DNA from 3 places in the Streptomyces sp. NBC_01341 genome. Region 1 is predicted to be linked to each of the others. Evidence: riboswitches for the same ligand, from Rfam matches in the RefSeq annotation. Region 1 holds a riboswitch; each other region holds the start of a gene.
The links. A riboswitch is a leader RNA that binds a small molecule or an ion and turns the genes downstream of it on or off. The one in region 1 is predicted to bind cobalamin.

Region 1 (5,318 bases):
TAGGCGAGACCGAGGGCGGCGAGCGGATCGCCTACGTGGATCTCCGGGGTGAGGCGGACCCGGGCGCCCGGTTTCAGGCTGCCGAGGTTCACGCGCTCGAGCCGCCGTACGACGGTGTCCGCCGAGCCGTCGGCCGACTGGGCGACGACCGGGCCCACGACCGCGTGGACGTCGCGTGCGGTCAGGCCGTAGACACCGGGACGCAGCGCCGCGAAGGACCGGGTCAGTGTCACCTGCCCGGCCGCCGTGGCGTGCACGGTCATACGGCGGTCGGCGGGGAACGGACGCGGCTGCGACGTGGCCCCGAGGGCGGTGTCGCTCGCGTACCGGCCGGCGGCGACCGCTGCCGCGCCGACTCCGAGGATCGTGGTGGCGGCCGCTGCCGCTGCTGTTGCCGGGCGCACGGCTTCAGTGTCCCGGCCAGCGCGGCGTGCTGCCAGTGGACGGCGTCCGTACGGTGCGCGGTCCGGGGTCAGCCCGGCTGGCCGTAGCCCTCCAGGGCGGTGCGCACGTCGTCCAGCTGGGCGGGGGTGAGCAGGCTCGGGCGCAGGCCGGGCACGGAGCTCGCGGCGAGCCAGAGCCTGCACATCCATTCGAGCTGGGCGGTGCGGTCGTAGGCCTGGTCCAGGGTGTCCCCGTACGTCACGGTTCCGTGGTTGCGCAGCAGGCAGCCCGTACGGTCGCGCAGGGCGTCCAGCATGTGGCCGGCCAGTTCCGGCGTGCCGTAGCGGGCGTAGGGGGCCGTGCGGACCGGGCCGCCGAGCATGGCCGCGGCGTAGTGGACGAGGGGCACCTCGGTGACGAGCGTGGAGACGGCGGTCGCGTGCACGGCGTGGGTGTGGACGACGGCGGCCGCGGAGGTCTCGCGGTACACGGCGAGGTGCAGGGGGAGTTCGCTGGTCGGGACGAGGTCCCCCAGGACCTGGCGTCCTTCGAGGTCGACGCCGACCGCGTCCCCCGGTGCCAGCCGGTCGTAGGGCACCCCGGTGGGGGTGACCAGGACGATGTCGCCGACCCGGGCCGACACGTTGCCCGAGGTGCCGACGACGAGCCCTTCGGCCGCCGTCCTGCGCGCCGTCGTGACGACGCCCTCCCATGCCTGTCCGATCGCGTCCTGATGGCCGTCGTTCATGCGCAGATCCTAGGACCCCTGACGGTGCGCGTGACCGATGTCTCCCCAACGGGGCAAATCGGGTGTTACGGGACCGTCCGGGCCGTCCGGAGGCCATGCGCCGCACCGGCCACGGCCGTCCGGCCCACCCCGTCCGCACACAAGCGGAACCCCCACGCACGTTTGGGGTCACCGTGCCGCCCTGCCCAGTTCACCTTCCGTTCACCAAGGTTGCTTACGTTCCACGTGCCAATGACGTCGAACGATTGCCTGGGTAAATGGAACACATCACGCTGCTGCTCGCGATTGTGATCGTGACAGCTCTCGTGTTCGATTTCACGAACGGTTTCCACGACACCGCCAACGCGATGGCCACGACCATCTCGACCGGCGCCCTCAAGCCCAAGACAGCGGTGGCCATGTCCGCCGTTCTCAACCTCGTCGGCGCGTTCCTCTCGGTGGAGGTCGCCAAGACGATCTCCGGCGGGATCGTCAGCGAGGACGGCCTCAGAACCGAGGTCATCTTCGCCGCGCTCGTCGGCGCCATCCTGTGGAATCTGCTGACCTGGCTGGTCGGCCTGCCCTCGAGCTCCTCCCACGCACTCTTCGGCGGTCTCATCGGCGCCGCGGTGATGTCGGCCGGCTGGTCCTCGATCAACGGCGGCACAGTCGTGACGAAGGTCCTGCTGCCCGCGGTCGCCGCACCGCTCGTGGCGGGCATCGCCGCGCTGCTGGCGACCAGGCTGACGTACCGCCTCAACCGGAAGGTCACCGACGAGGCGCAGCTGAAGTCGACCGCCAAGGGCTACCGCGCCGGGCAGATCGCCTCCGCCGGTCTCGTCTCGCTCGCCCACGGCACCAACGACGCACAGAAGACCATGGGCATCATCACCCTGGCCCTGGTCACCGGTGGCGTCCTCTCCCCCGGCTCGAACCCGCCGGTCTGGGTCATCGCCGCCGCCGGCATCGCCATCGCCCTCGGCACCTACCTCGGCGGCTGGCGCATCATCCGCACCATGGGCAGCGGCCTGACCGACCTCCGGCCGCCGCAGGGCTTCGCCGCCCAGACCAGTGCGGCCACGGTCATCCTGGCCTCCTCGCACCTCGGCTTCTCCCTCTCCACCACGCAGTCCGTCTCCGGTGCGGTCATGGGCGCGGGTCTCGGACGCAAGGGGGGCGTGGTCCGCTGGTCCACCGCCACCCGGATGTTCGTCGCCTGGGGCCTGACGCTGCCGGCCGCCGGGCTGGTCGGCGCCGGCGCCGAGTTCCTGACCAAGCAGGGCCCGTGGGGTGTCGCCGTGGTGGCCGTCCTGCTCGTCGCCGGCTCCGGAGCGATCTGGATGCTGTCGCGCCGCAAGCCGGTCGACCACACCAACGTCAACGTGACCGCCGAGGAACCCCCCGGCGTCGTCACGACCGCCATCGCGGCCGTCAGCCCGCCGCCCGTCGGCGCGGTCGTCCCGGAGCTCAAGACCACCATCCCCGCCCCGGACACCCAGGCCGAACCGGCCCGGCCGGCCACGGTGTAAGGACAGAACCGCATGAAAATCGACTGGGCGGCCCTCGCTTCCGTCTTCGGTGTCAGCCTCGTGATCACCGTCGCGCTGGTCGGGCTCTTCACCCTCGGCATCACCGGTCTGGCCAAGCGGACCACGACGGCTCAGGCCGGCGGCGGTTCCCACGCCCTGGCGCGCACCGGTGCGTACGCCTGCTTCGCCCTGTGCGCGGCGGCTGTCGCGTACGGGATCTACCTGATCGTCGCCTGACCTCCTCGGGCACCCCACCGGGCCGGACACACCCTGCGTGTGTCCGGCCCGGTGTGCGTCCGGCCACACTGAAGCCTCGCAGGTCAACGGCAGGTTGACGGGCCTTCACAGGGCGTGGTGGACTGCCGGAGCCATTTACGGCGACAGGAGAGGAAGCCGGTGCGAATCCGGCGCGGTCCCGCCACTGTCACCGGGGAGCAGTCCTCCACACGGAAGTCACGGCCCGCCACCGCGGGCTGGAAGGCCGGAGGCCCGCGGATCCGGAAGCCAGGAGACTCTCGTCGCCGGTCACGTCGAACCAGGGCGCGGACCCTGAGTGAGGACATCTGCCATGCCCGGCCGCCGTGCGTCTGCGCCCCCACCACCCGTGACGACGCCGCTACGAGGCGCGACGGACCTCTGATCCGTGCGAGCCGACCGCATCTTCGCGTACGGCGCCGCCGCCGGGCTGATCGGCGACCTGCTGCTCGGTGACCCCCGGCGCGGCCATCCCGTCGCAGCCTTCGGGCGGGCCGCCGCCGGCGCCGAGACCCGGCTGTGGCGCGACCACCGGGGCTGGGGGGCCCTGCACACGCTCGTCTGCGCGGGCGGTGCCACGGCCGCCGCCGCGCTGGCGGCCCGCGCCGTACGGAACCGTCCCGCCGCCGCTGTGGCACTGACCGCCGCCGCCACCTGGTCCGTCGTCGGGGGTACGTCGCTGGGCCGCGAGGCCCGCGCCATCGGCGGAGCCCTGGAAGCCGGGGACGTCGAACTGGCCCGGGAGCGCCTGCCGCACCTGTGCGGCCGCGACCCGCAGGCGCTCGACGGGCCGCAGATCGCCAGGGCGGTCGTCGAGTCCGTCGCCGAGAACACCTCCGACGCCGTCGTGGGGGCCCTGGTGTGGGGCGCCTTCGGCGGGGTTCCCGGGCTGATCGGCTTCCGCGCGGTGAACACCCTCGACGCCATGGTGGGGCACAAGTCGCCCCGCTACCGGCGCTACGGCTGGGCGTCGGCCCGGCTCGACGACCTCGCGGGCTGGCCCGGGGCCCGGCTCACCGCCGCGCTCGCGGTGGCCGCCGGGGGCCGCCCGCGCGAGGCCGTCCGGGCCTGGCGCTCGGATGCCGGCCAGCACCCGAGCCCCAACGCCGGCCCGGTGGAGGCCGCGTTCGCGGGGGCCCTGGGCGTACGTCTGGGCGGGACCCTCGCCTACGGCGGACGGGTCGAGCACCGGCCCGTGCTCAACGGGGAGGCGGGCCGTGACGTGCGGGTCGCCGACATCGAACGCGCGGTGCGGCTGTCGCGCCGGGTGAGTGTGCTGGCCCTCGGCGTGTGCGCGGCGGGGCGGCTGGCCAGGGGACGGAGGGGCAGATGAGCGGCGGACTGCTGGTGGCCGGAACCACCTCGGACGCGGGCAAGAGCGTCGTCACGGCCGGGATCTGCCGTTGGCTGGTGCGCCGGGGGGTGAAGGTCGCGCCGTTCAAGGCGCAGAACATGTCGCTGAACTCCTTCGTCACCCGGGAGGGTGCGGAGATCGGCCGCGCCCAGGCGATGCAGGCGCAGGCCGCCCGGGTGGAGCCGTCGGCCCTGATGAACCCGGTGCTGCTGAAGCCGGGCAGCGACCGTTCCAGCCAGGTCGTCCTGATGGGCAGGCCGGTCGGCGAGATGAGCGCCCGCGGCTACCACGGGGGGCGTCAGGAAGCGCTGCTGGGCACGGTCGTGGACTGCCTGGAGCAGCTGCGGGGCTCGTACGACGCCGTGATCTGCGAGGGGGCGGGCAGTCCCGCCGAGATCAACCTGCGGCGCACGGACATCGTCAACATGGGCATCGCGCGGGCCGCGGACTTCCCCGTGCTGGTGGTCGGCGACATCGACCGGGGCGGTGTGTTCGCCTCGTTCTTCGGCACGACGGCGCTCCTGAGCGCCGAGGACCAGTCGCTGGTCGCCGGGTACCTCGTGAACAAGTTCCGCGGTGACGTGTCGCTGCTGGAGCCGGGCCTCGACATGCTGCACGGGCTGACGGGGCGGCGGACCTTCGGCGTGCTGCCGTACGCCCACGGGCTGGGCATCGACGAGGAGGACGGCCTGCGGGTCTCGATGCGCGGCACCGTGCGCGAGTCGGTCGTGGCGCCGCCCCACGGCGAGGACGTGCTGCGGGTCGCCGTGTGTGCCGTACCCCTGATGTCGAACTTCACCGATGTGGACGCGCTGGCGGCCGAGCCCGGTGTGGTCGTGCGGTTCGTGGACCGCGCGGAGGAGCTCGCCGACGCGGACCTCGTGATCGTGCCCGGCACGCGGGGCACCGTGAAGGCGCTGGCGTGGCTGCGGGAGCGCGGACTGGCGCAGGCGTTGCTGCGGCGGGCGGCCGAGGGGCGGCCCGTGCTGGGGATCTGCGGCGGGTTCCAGGTGCTGGGCGAGCGCATCGAGGACGACGTGGAGTCGCGGGCCGGTGTGGTGGACGGGCT
Region 2 (5,318 bases), 3.1 Mb from region 1:
CTTGAAGAGGTTGGAGACCTGCGGCTCGATGCACTCGTACACCCCGGCGATCGAGGCGATCGTCGCCGTAGGCGCGATGGCCAGCAGCAGGGAGTTGCGCATCCCGGTCCTCGCGACCCGGGCGCGCAGCGCGTCCCAGCGCTCAGGCCAGCTCAGCTCGGTGTCGTAGTGGTCGGGGTGCAGCACTCCCCGGGCGGCGCGCGTCTCGGACCAGGCGGGCAGCGGACCCGACCGTTCGGCCAGGTCGCAGGACGCCTCGTACGCGGCCAGCATGATCCGCTCGGAGATCTTCGTGGACAGGGCGCGCGCCTCGGGGGAGTCGAAGGGCAGCCGCAGCCGGAAGAAGACGTCCTGCAGGCCCATCGCGCCGAGGCCCACCGGACGCCAGCGGGCGTTGGACCGGCCGGCCTGCTCGGTCGGGTAGAAGTTGATGTCGACGACCCGGTCCAGGAACGTCACGGCGGTGCGCACGGTGGCGTCCAGCCGCTCCCAGTCGATGGTGCCGTCGGCGACGAACGCACCCAGGTTGACCGAGCCCAGGTTGCAGACGGCCGTCTCGCCGTCGTCGGTGACCTCGAGGATCTCGGTGCACAGGTTCGAGGAGTGCACGACCCGGCCCGGCTCGGCGGTCTGGTTGGCCGTGCGGTTGGAGGCGTCCTTGAACGTCATCCAGCCCTGACCGGTCTGCGCGAGGGTGCGCATCATCCGGCCGTACAGCTCACGCGCGGGCATCGACTTGCGGGCCAGGCCCTTGGCCTCGGCCGCGCGGTAGGCCGCGTCGAACTCGTCACCCCACAGGTCGACCAGTTCGGGCACATCGGCCGGGGAGAACAACGACCAGTCCGTGTCCGCGTCGACGCGGCGCATGAACTCGTCCGGGATCCAGTGCGCGAGGTTGAGGTTGTGCGTACGCCGCTGGTCCTCGCCGGTGTTGTCGCGCAGCTCCAGGAACTCCTCGATGTCCGCGTGCCAGGTCTCCAGGTAGACGGCGGCGGCGCCCTTGCGCCGGCCGCCCTGGTTGACCGCGGCGACCGAGGCGTCCAGCGTCTTGAGGAACGGCACGATGCCGTTGGAGTGGCCGTTCGTGCCGCGGATCAGCGAACCCCGGGCGCGGATGCGGGAGTACGAGAGGCCGATGCCGCCCGCGTGCTTCGAGAGGCGGGCCACCTGGTGATAGCGGTCGTAGATCGAGTCCAGCTCGTCCAGCGGCGAGTCCAGCAGGTAGCAGGAGGACATCTGCGGGTGCCGTGTGCCGGAGTTGAAGAGGGTCGGCGAGGACGGCAGGTAGTCGAGGCGGCTCATCAGGCCGTACAGGGCGGCCACTTCGTCCAGGGCGCGCCGCGAGGTGTCCTCGGCGAGCCCGGCGGCCACGCGCAGCATGAAGTGCTGCGGGGTCTCGATGACCTGCCGGGTGAGCGGGTGGCGCAGCAGGTAGCGGCTGTGCAGCGTGCGCAGGCCGAAGTAGCCGAAGCGGTCGTCCGCCCCGTCGGCGAGCGAGCGCTCCACCAGTGCGTCCAGGGCGGCCGCGTGCAGGGTGACGAACTCGGCCGTACGGTCCGCGATCAGGCCCTCTCGGTGCCCGACGGCGACCGACGAGGAGAAGGAGACCGCGCCCTCGCCCGCCGCCTCGTCCGCGATCGCGAGGGTGAGCAGCCGGGCGGCGAGCCGGGAGTACGCCGGGTCCTCCGAGATCAGACCCGCGGCGGCCTCGGTGGCCAGCGAGCGCAGCTCGGCCTCGTCCGCCCGCGCGCTCCGGCCGCGCAGCGCGGCGGCCGCGACCCGTCCGGGGTCGGTGTCGGGCAGATCGGCGGTCAGACCGGTCAGGGTCCGCAGCAGCGCGGTCCCGGGCGCGTCGGTCGTGGGGCTCTCGGATTCCGCGGCTGAAACCGGGTCTGCTGGCGCGATGGTCACTGGGGCTATCCCTCGCTCGGCTCGGGGCCTGCGGGAGCGGGGCAGCCGGGCACGGACACACCCGGGGAGGGAGCACGGCGCGCACGGCGTCCACCGGCCCTCCGCGGGGCCCGGACGTCTCGGCGTCCGGTTCGGTCGAGCCGGACGCGCTGTCGGCAGGTCTTCGGACTCCGCGGTGCGCGAATGCCCACCGATCACACCGTTGCGGGACAGTTCCGGATTCGCACCGGATTCCCCTGCGGCGACAGCGAGGTCGAGCATACATGTGGGGGCTGCTGATTGAGGCAGCCCCCACATGTAGTGTCGTGATGGGTCAAAAGGCGAGACGGAACGTCAGCAGGGTGAAGCCCGGGAGAGGGCTCCAGTCCCGCTCCGGGGTCCGTGCGAAGCCGAGGCGCCGGTAGATGCGGTGGGCGGACTCCATGGACGCCTGGGTCGACAGGACGACCCCGGAGAGCCCCTCCGTGGCGCGTGCCCGCTCGACACAGGCCCCCACGAGCGCCTCGCCGGCACCCCGGCCACGCGCCTCCCGGGAGACGGCCAGCATCCGGAACTCGGCTTCGTCGCTCCGGGCGACGTCCGCCCACGGGCTGCCGGGAGCCACGTAGGTGACGCCTCCCAGCAGGCTGCCGTCGGAGCCGACCGCCGCCAGCACGAGCGCCTCCGCGGCGCGCCGTCCGACGGCGCGGAGCTGTTCGAGGTACGGATCGGCGGAGCCGAAGTCCAGCAGTCCGTCGCCGAGATAGGCCTGGGCCGTGATCTCGCCCAGGGCCTCGTGCTCCGTGGCGCGGACCGGTCTGATCGAGACATCCATGCGCGGAGTCTGCCTCAGACGGCGGCCCGGCGCACGTGCCTTTCGGGGGAGCCGGCGAACCGGCCCCGCACACGGGCCCGTCCCGGCAGGGCGGACCCTGCCGGGACGGACGGCGTCACGGGCTACAGGCGTTCCAGGGGCTCGTGCTCGCCTCCCGGCGCACCCACCGTGGCCGGCGGGAGCGTGACCTTGACGCCGGGCTCGCCGACGTCCGCGGTGTAGTCGGACGGCGAGGTCTCGTCGATACCCGCCGGGGCCTTCAGCGCGTTCAGGACGAAGGTCAGCACGACCACGACGACGATGTTCAGCACGATCGCCGTGAGACCGATGTAGCCGATCTCGCCGATGCCGGGGATCTCCTTCGAGGAGCCGCCGAAGTGCTTCTGCGTCGGGCTGGCGACGCCGTACGCGGCCACCGTGCCGTAGATCATGCCGACGGCCCAGCCTGCGATCAGGGCCCAGCGGTGGAACCACCGGGTGAACAGGCCGCCCACCAGCGCGGGCATGGTCTGGAGGATCCAGATCCCGCCGAGCAGCTGGAAGTTGATCGCGACCGTCTTGTCCATGGTGAGGACGAAGGCGAGCGCCCCCACCTTGACGAGCAGCGAGACCAGCTTGGAGACCTTGGTCTCCTGGGCGGGGGTCGCGTCGGGCTTGATGAAGTCCTTGTAGATGTTCCTGGTGAAGAGGTTCGCGGCGGCGATCGACATGATCGCGGCTGGTACCAGGGCGCCGATCCCGATCGCGGCGAAGGCCACACCCGCGAACCAGTCGGGGAACATGTTCTCGAACAGCTGGGGGATCGCCAGCTGTCCGTTGTCGACCTTGATCCCGGCGGCGATCGCCATGAACCCGAGCAGGGCGAGCAGGCCCAGCATCAGGGAGTACAGCGGCAGGATCGTGGTGTTGCGCCGGATCACCTCACGGCTGCGGCTGGAGAGCGTCGCCGTGATCGAGTGCGGGTACATGAAGAGCGCGAGCGCCGAGCCCAGTGCCAGCGTCGCGTAGCCCCACTGGCCCATCTCCCCGGGCACGAGCGCGCCCCTCGGTTTGCCCGTCGCCTCGTTCGTCTGGGCGAACGCCTCGCCGGCCTTCGCGAAGATGTCGTCGAAGCCGCCGAGCTTGATCGGGATGTAGATGATGGCCACCGCGATGACCAGGTAGATCAGGCCGTCCTTGACGAACGCGATGAGCGCGGGGGCCCGCAGTCCCGAGGAGTACGTGTACGCGGCGAGGACCGCGAACGCGATGAGCAGCGGCAGGTCCTTGACGAACCAGTGCGTGTTCTCGCCGCCGCCGACGCCCATGACGTCGAGTACGGCCTGGATGCCGACCAGCTGCAGCGCGATGTACGGCATGGTGGCGAGGATGCCGGTGAGGGCCACCGCCAGCGAGAGCCCCTTCGAGCCGAAGCGGCCGCGGACGAAGTCCGAGGTGGTGACGTACCCGTGCTTGTGCGACACCGACCACAGGCGGGGCAGGAAGGTGAAGATCAGCGGGTAGACGAGGATCGTGTACGGGACGGCGAAGAAGCCCGCCGCACCCGCCGCGTAGATCGCCGCGGGGACCGCGACGAAGGTGTACGCGGTGTACAGGTCGCCGCCGAGCAGGAACCAGGTGACCCAGGTGCCGAACGACCGGCCGCCCAGACCCCATTCGTCGAGGCTCGCCTCGTTCTCGGCCTTGCGCCAGCGCGCGGCCATGAATCCGATGACCGTGACGGCCAGGAAGAAGAAGATGAACACGGCGAGTGCGACGCCGTTCACGCCGTCCTTCATGCGGAAGCACCTCCCTTGCGGGAGCGCTGGTCACGCTGCCACAGCTTGTAGGCGACCATGGTGAGCGCGGTCGAGATGAGCACCCAGAGCATCTGGTACCAGTAGAAGAAGGGGATACCGATGAAGGCCGGGTCCACCTTCGCGTACGAGCCCACCCAGAGCATCGCCACGAACGGTGCGATCAGACAGAGCGCGATGACCACCCTGACGGGTGTCACTGTTGGTGGTTTCGCCTCGGTTTTTTCTGACATCGGCAACTCCGTCCCCTCGCTGATCACCTGTTGTAATGCGCAGGAAATCTAGGCGAGGGTTCCGCCCAGCGTCACCCCCCGTCCGCATTGCGGTCCTGCAACAGTCCGCAAGATACCCGGAACGACCGGATCCCCCCGCGTGCGCGCGAAGGGATCCGAGGCTGCGCGAGCGGGCCGGAGTCAGTCGGTGGGGCGCTTCAGGCGGGCGACGAACTTGTACCGGTCGCCCCGGTAGACCGAGCGCACCCACTCCACCGGCTCGCCGTGCCCGTCGACCGAGTGGCGGGACAGCATGAGCATCGGAAGCCCGACGTCCGTACCCAGCAGCCCGGCCTCGCGCGGCGTGGCGAGCGAGGTCTCGATGGTCTCCTCGGCCTCGGCGAGCCGGACGTCGTACACCTCCGCGAGCGCGGTGTAGAGCGACGTGTACTTCACCAGTGAGCGGCGGAGCGCGGGGAAGCGCTTCGCCGATAGGTGCGTGGTCTCGATGGCCATCGGCTCACCGCTGGCGAGCCGCAGTCGCTCGATCCGCAGCACCCTTCCTCCGGCGGTGATGTCCAGCAG
Region 3 (5,318 bases), 1.0 Mb from region 1:
CGGCACGGCGGCCATGGGCGCCGCCGGGGCGGCCGGGGCAGCGGGTGCGGCCGGCACCGCCAAGGCCGGTCAGGCGAAGACCTCCGGCACCACGGCCGGCACGGGTGCCGGGGCAGGCACCGGGAAGCACCGCGACATGGACACCTCGTCGACGTCACGCCCGCTCGCGGGAGCCGGGGCCGAGCGTTCGGCCACGGGTGCCGGCGGCCGGGAGGAGATGATCCGTTCCGAGGAACAGCTCCAGGTCGGCACGGAGGAGTACGAGAGCGGCAGGGCGCGCCTGCACAAGTACGTCGTCACGGAGAACGTCACCAGGACGGTCCCCGTCTCCCACGAGGAGGTCCGTCTCGTACGCGAGCCTCTGCGTCCGGGCGAGAAGACGACGGGCACCAAGGACCTCGGCGAACAGGACGTCGAAGTCACCCTCCACGCCGAGCGAGCCACCGTCCGCAAGGAGGCGGTCCCCGTGGAGCGGGTTCGTCTCGAGACCAGCAAGGTCACCGAGCAGAAGGAAGTCTCCGCCGAGATCCGCAAGGAGAAGATCGACTACGCGGACGGCAAGGACGACATGGGCAGCGGCAAGGACATGGGCGGCGAGTTCGGCCAGGGACGTCGTCGCTGACCCCCTCACACAGCGGCGACCGGCCGCGCGGCAGTAGCGAGGGGCGGGCCCGGGAGGTTCACGGGACCGCCCCTTCGCCGTGACCGCGCGGTCCGGGAACGGTAACGCCCGGCAGGAACCGTACGGAGGGGCGTCCGCCCGGCCCGGCCGGTGTCACCACGGCGCGCACGCGGTAGACGTCGGCGATGAGCTCCTCGGTGATGACCTCCGCGGGCGTTCCGCCGGCCACCACGCGGCCGTCCTTCATGACGGTGATCCGGTCGCAGAACATCGCCGCCAGGTTGAGGTCGTGCAGCGCGATGACGGCGGTGACGGGAAGGGCTGCCACCAGCGAGAGCAGCTCGAGCTGGTGCTGGATGTCCAGGTGGTTGGTCGGCTCGTCGAGCAGGAGTTCACGCGGCTGCTGGGCGAGTGCGCGGGCGATCTGGACGCGCTGTCGCTCACCGCCGGACAGGGTGTGCCAGGACTGTCCGGCGCGGTCGGCGAGGCCGGTCCGGGCCAAGGACTCACGGACGGCGGCCTCGTCCTCGGGACCGGGCGCGGACCACGCGCGCCGGTGCGGGATGCGGCCGAGGCGCACGACGTCCAGGACGGTCAGGTCGACCTGGGTGGCGGCGTGCTGTTCGACCACGGCGATGCGACGCGCGACGGCCCTCCGGCCCGTCTCGGCGAGGGTACGGCCGTCGAGGGTGACCACACCGGTGCCGGGTACGAGCACGCCCGCCATGACCCGGAGGAGGGTCGTCTTGCCGGACCCGTTGGGCCCCAGGAGGCCGACGGTCGTACCGGGCGGCGGGGCGACGCTGACTCCGTCCAGGACGATCCTGCCCCCGGCCTCCCTGCTCACGCGGGCCGCGCGGAGTCCGTCGCCCGGGGTTCCGGTCGCCTGTTTCTCGCGCGTCACGCGCTCCTCCGGGTGCGGTACAGGACCAGGACGAACGCGGGCACACCGATGAGGGAGGTGACCACCCCCACCGGCACCTCCTGGGGGTCGAGGACGGTCCTGGCCAGGGTGTCGACCCAGACGAGGAACACCGCACCGGCGAGCGCCGTCACCGGGAGGAGCCTTCGGTGACCCGAGCCGGTCAGGGCCCGTGCCGCGTGCGGCAGGACGAGGCCGACGAACCCGATGGCGCCCGCAGAGCTGACGAGCGCCGCCGTCAGCAGCGCCGTGGTGCAGAGCAGCACGGTCCGGGTCCGGGCGACGTGGACGCCGAGTGCTGCCGCAGCGTCCTGGCCGAAGGCGAAGGCGTCGAGGGTGCGTGCATGTCCGAGACAGATCGCCAGCGTCACGCCCAGCACACCGGAACACATCCACACGTCGGACCAGCCGACCCCGCCGAGGGAGCCGAGCAGCCAGAACAGGACGCCCCGCGTCTGCTCGGCGTCCGCGGCCGTCATCACGACGAAGGAGGTGAGCGCGGAGAAGAGCTGCATGGCCGCGACCCCGGACAGGACGACCCGGTCGGTGGAACCGCCCAGGCTGTGGCTGAGCAGCAGGACGAGCGCGAAGGAGAGCAGCGCGCCGGCGAACGCGCCGGCCGAGACCGACAACGCTCCCCCGCCGGCGCCGAGGACGACGACAGCGACAGCCCCGGTGGACGCGCCGGAGGAGACCCCGAGGACGAACGGGTCGGCCAGCGGGTTGCGCAGGAGGGACTGCATCACGGTCCCGGACACGGCGAGCCCGGCCCCGCAGACCGCGGCGAGCAGGGTGCGGGGCATGCGCAGGTTCCAGATGATGCCGTCCCGGATGGGGGACAGCCGCGCCTCTCCGATGCCGAGGTGGGCCGCGACCGCGGACCAGACGTCGGGGACGGAGATGCGCGCGGGGCCGATCGTGACGGCGACCGCGACGGACAGGAGCAGCAGAGCGGCGCCGGCGCTCCACAGGAGGCCGTCGCGCAGGATGCGCCCGGCTCCCGGCCTGTCGACCGCCGCCGTGCGCAACCGTACGGCCCGGGTGTGTCGGGTGTCCGTCACCCCGCGAGTCCGAACGTGCGCAGCCCGGCGGCGACGCGCTCCACGCCCTCCACGGTCCGGATGCCGGGATTCATGGCCTGGCCGCTGAGCAGGACGTAGCGCTTGTGCCGGACGGCGTCCATGTTCTTCGTGGCGGGGTTGGACTCCAGGAAGTCGATCTTCTTGCGTGCGCTCTCGGCGGTCTGGGACTTGCGGGTCAGATCGCCGATGACCAGGACGTCGGGGTTGCGGTCGGCGACCGTCTCCCAGTTGATCTGGGGCCACTCCTCGTGCGTGTCGTCGAAGACGTTCTTCGCTCCGAGTTCCTCGGTGATGATGCCCGGGGCACCGCAGCAGCCCGCAAGGTAGGGGGATTCGGAGTTGGCGAACCAGTAGAGGAGCGTGGCTCCGGACGCGTCGACGTCGGCGGTGGCCGCGCCGATGCGGGACCGGAGCTCGGAGACGAGCGCGTCCCCCCGCTTCGGCACGCCGAACACCCGTGCCAGATCGCGCACTTCGGTGTAGACGCTGTCCATGGTCAGGGGCTCGCTGCGGGATCCGTCACCACCGCCACTGTTGTCCTTGGCCGCGCAGTCGGCGGGCGCGACATAGGTGGGCACCCCGAGGTCCTCGAACTGTTCGCGCGGCGCCACACCGCCCTTCGCGAGGGTCGAGGCGAAGGAGGCGCTGACGAAGTCGGGTTCCAGGCCGAGGACCTTCTCCGAGGAGGGGCGGTTGTCCGCGATGCGGGGGACCTTCGCGTTGGCCGCCTCGAGCCCCTTCATCACCGGGTCGGTCCAGGTGGAGGTGCCCGCGAGGCTGTCCTGCAGACCGAGGGAGAGCAGGATCTCCGTCGACCCCTGGTCCAGGGAGACCGCGTGGTGCGGCTTCGCGTCGACGGTCACCGTGCGGCCGCAGTTCGCGAGCGCGACGGGATAGCCGTCGGCGCCGGAGCCGTCCCCGGCGCGGGCGGGTCCTGGGCCGCTGCCGCCGCAGGCGGTCAGCAGGACAAGCCCCGTGAGGAGCAGGGCGGTTCGGCGTACGGTGCTGGATATGGGCGGCACGGAGTCCCTCGGCGTCTCTGGGCTCTTGCGCGAAGCCCGGTACGGAGTTCCGCTCCCGGTGCGGAAGCGGGTGCCAGCAGGTCTTCGGACTCGGGTTCGTCCGGACGGGGCGCCTTCCCGGGGCACCCGAGGGTGTCCCAGTGGCCGTGGCCCCGCCCGTCCCCCTCACCGCTGCGCGTCAGCTCCGGATTCGCACCGGATTCCCTGACTCCACGTGGAGTGTGACTGGCGTCTGCAAGCTATCACGCGGCATTTCGCCGGTTTCCGGGGCCGTGGCCGGTACGACGGGGTGCCGGGCCGCACCGGCACCCCGTCGTACCGGCACCTCCCGCCGTCGGGCGCGTCAGGAGCGGGGGCGAACCGATTCGCCGCGGTACGCCGACGGCTTCGCGCACCGGCGCGTCAGCACCGACACCGTCCCCCAGTAGGCCAGCAGCACGACGCGGAGGCCGAGGATCTCCAGGCTCTCGCCCAGCCGTCCGTGTGCCGCGCGGACGGCGCTCACCGGACATCCGCCGAGGCGGTGTGCCACGGCGCGCCGGGGTCGTCGTACGCATCGGCGTAGTCCGCCCCCGCGATCGGCCAGTCCGCCAGCAGTTCGGCGGGCAGTGCGAAGGAGTCCGCCAGTTGCGGGGCGTGCGCGGCGACGGCAGCGATCAGGTCCTCGGTGGTCTCCGCCAGGCACTCGACCTGATCGGGGCTCAGGAATCCGGCGGCCAGGAGATCACCGCTGTTGCGGGCCACCCACTCCACGGCGAACAGCCGCTCCAGCTCTCCCACCCGGTCTCTGGCCTCACCGTCGGGCAGAGCGCGTCGCGCTTCGGCGTACGCCTCGGCGGCCTCGCGGTAGGCGTAGGCCTCCACACCGCGCAGGGCCGGTCCCGAGGCCGCGTTCCACCGCCCGAGGACGTCCGCATCGGGGGCTCGCAGCGCGCGTGCCCTCGCCCGGGCGAACCAGATGTCCTCCACGGCAGCCAGCAGTCGGCCGAGGAAGCGCGGGTCGTCCAGATCGCCGGACTCCGGTTCCTCGGGACCGTCCTCCCGGGGGGCGGCGGCGAAGAGCATGTCGGCGGCGGCCTTGGTGTAGAGGGCGATGTTGTCGCCTTCCGCCGTGATGGCTCCCTCCACTCCGGTGACCAGCTCGGTCATGCCGTTGTTCTCCAGCAGGGCCTGTGCGCCGCAGCGTTCGCGGCTCTGCACGATGACCTCGCGGGCCCGCCAGGTGATCCAGGCCTTGCCGACGTCGACCAGCCTCACGGCCTCGCTCCGGCCCGCCTCGTCCGTACATGCCTCCCACCGGTCGTGCGCCCTGCGGTGCAGCAGGCTCATGGCGAAGACAGTCGCCATGGCCGAGGCGAGCGGGCCGTGGTGGGTCCGGTGGGCGTTGACCGGCACCGGCGGGGTGCCCCGGGAGCCCGGGATGAACCGGTGGCCGCCGTATCGCACGGCGACCGCCAGCGTCGCCCGGGCCGAGCCCGCCGCGCAGGCGCTCAGGGCGATCCGGCCGGGGGTGACCCGTCCGATCGCCGTCAGGAAGCGCCGCCGCCTGTCCCCCGGCTCCGTCCTGAACTCACCCCGGGGGCCGTCTCCCTCGTCGTCCCCCAGCAGGGCGTCCCGCGCGACGAACAGCCGGTCGAAGGACGTCAGGCAGTGGTCCACCGGGCTGCCCA

Region 2: another riboswitch for cobalamin. It lies ahead of OG206_RS11170 (ribonucleoside-diphosphate reductase subunit alpha); the one in region 1 lies ahead of OG206_RS25270 (cobalamin biosynthesis protein).
Region 3: another riboswitch for cobalamin. It lies ahead of OG206_RS29715 (ABC transporter substrate-binding protein); the one in region 1 lies ahead of OG206_RS25270 (cobalamin biosynthesis protein).

What each region holds. Positions count from the first base shown of each region.
Region 1 covers NZ_CP108364.1:5,751,248-5,756,565, reverse strand. Annotated here, with positions in the region: gene OG206_RS25290 (alpha/beta hydrolase) at 1-404, opposite strand, end outside; gene OG206_RS25285 (class II aldolase/adducin family protein) at 473-1,132, opposite strand; gene OG206_RS25280 (inorganic phosphate transporter) at 1,390-2,640, shown strand; gene OG206_RS25275 (hypothetical protein) at 2,653-2,877, shown strand; cobalamin riboswitch at 3,028-3,154, shown strand; gene OG206_RS25270 (cobalamin biosynthesis protein) at 3,284-4,228, shown strand; gene OG206_RS25265 (cobyric acid synthase) at 4,225-5,318, shown strand, end outside.
Region 2 covers NZ_CP108364.1:2,622,976-2,628,293, reverse strand. Annotated here, with positions in the region: gene OG206_RS11170 (ribonucleoside-diphosphate reductase subunit alpha) at 1-1,911, opposite strand, end outside; cobalamin riboswitch at 2,049-2,172, opposite strand; gene OG206_RS11165 (GNAT family N-acetyltransferase) at 2,225-2,725, opposite strand; gene mctP (monocarboxylate uptake permease MctP) at 2,848-4,503, opposite strand; gene OG206_RS11155 (DUF3311 domain-containing protein) at 4,500-4,754, opposite strand; gene OG206_RS11150 (GntR family transcriptional regulator) at 4,935-5,318, opposite strand, start outside.
Region 3 covers NZ_CP108364.1:6,750,639-6,755,956, reverse strand. Annotated here, with positions in the region: gene OG206_RS29730 (PRC and DUF2382 domain-containing protein) at 1-622, shown strand, start outside; gene OG206_RS29725 (ABC transporter ATP-binding protein) at 681-1,526, opposite strand; gene OG206_RS29720 (FecCD family ABC transporter permease) at 1,523-2,572, opposite strand; gene OG206_RS29715 (ABC transporter substrate-binding protein) at 2,602-3,648, opposite strand; cobalamin riboswitch at 3,707-3,893, opposite strand; gene OG206_RS29710 (hypothetical protein) at 3,992-4,153, opposite strand; gene OG206_RS29705 (acyl-CoA dehydrogenase family protein) at 4,150-5,318, opposite strand, start outside.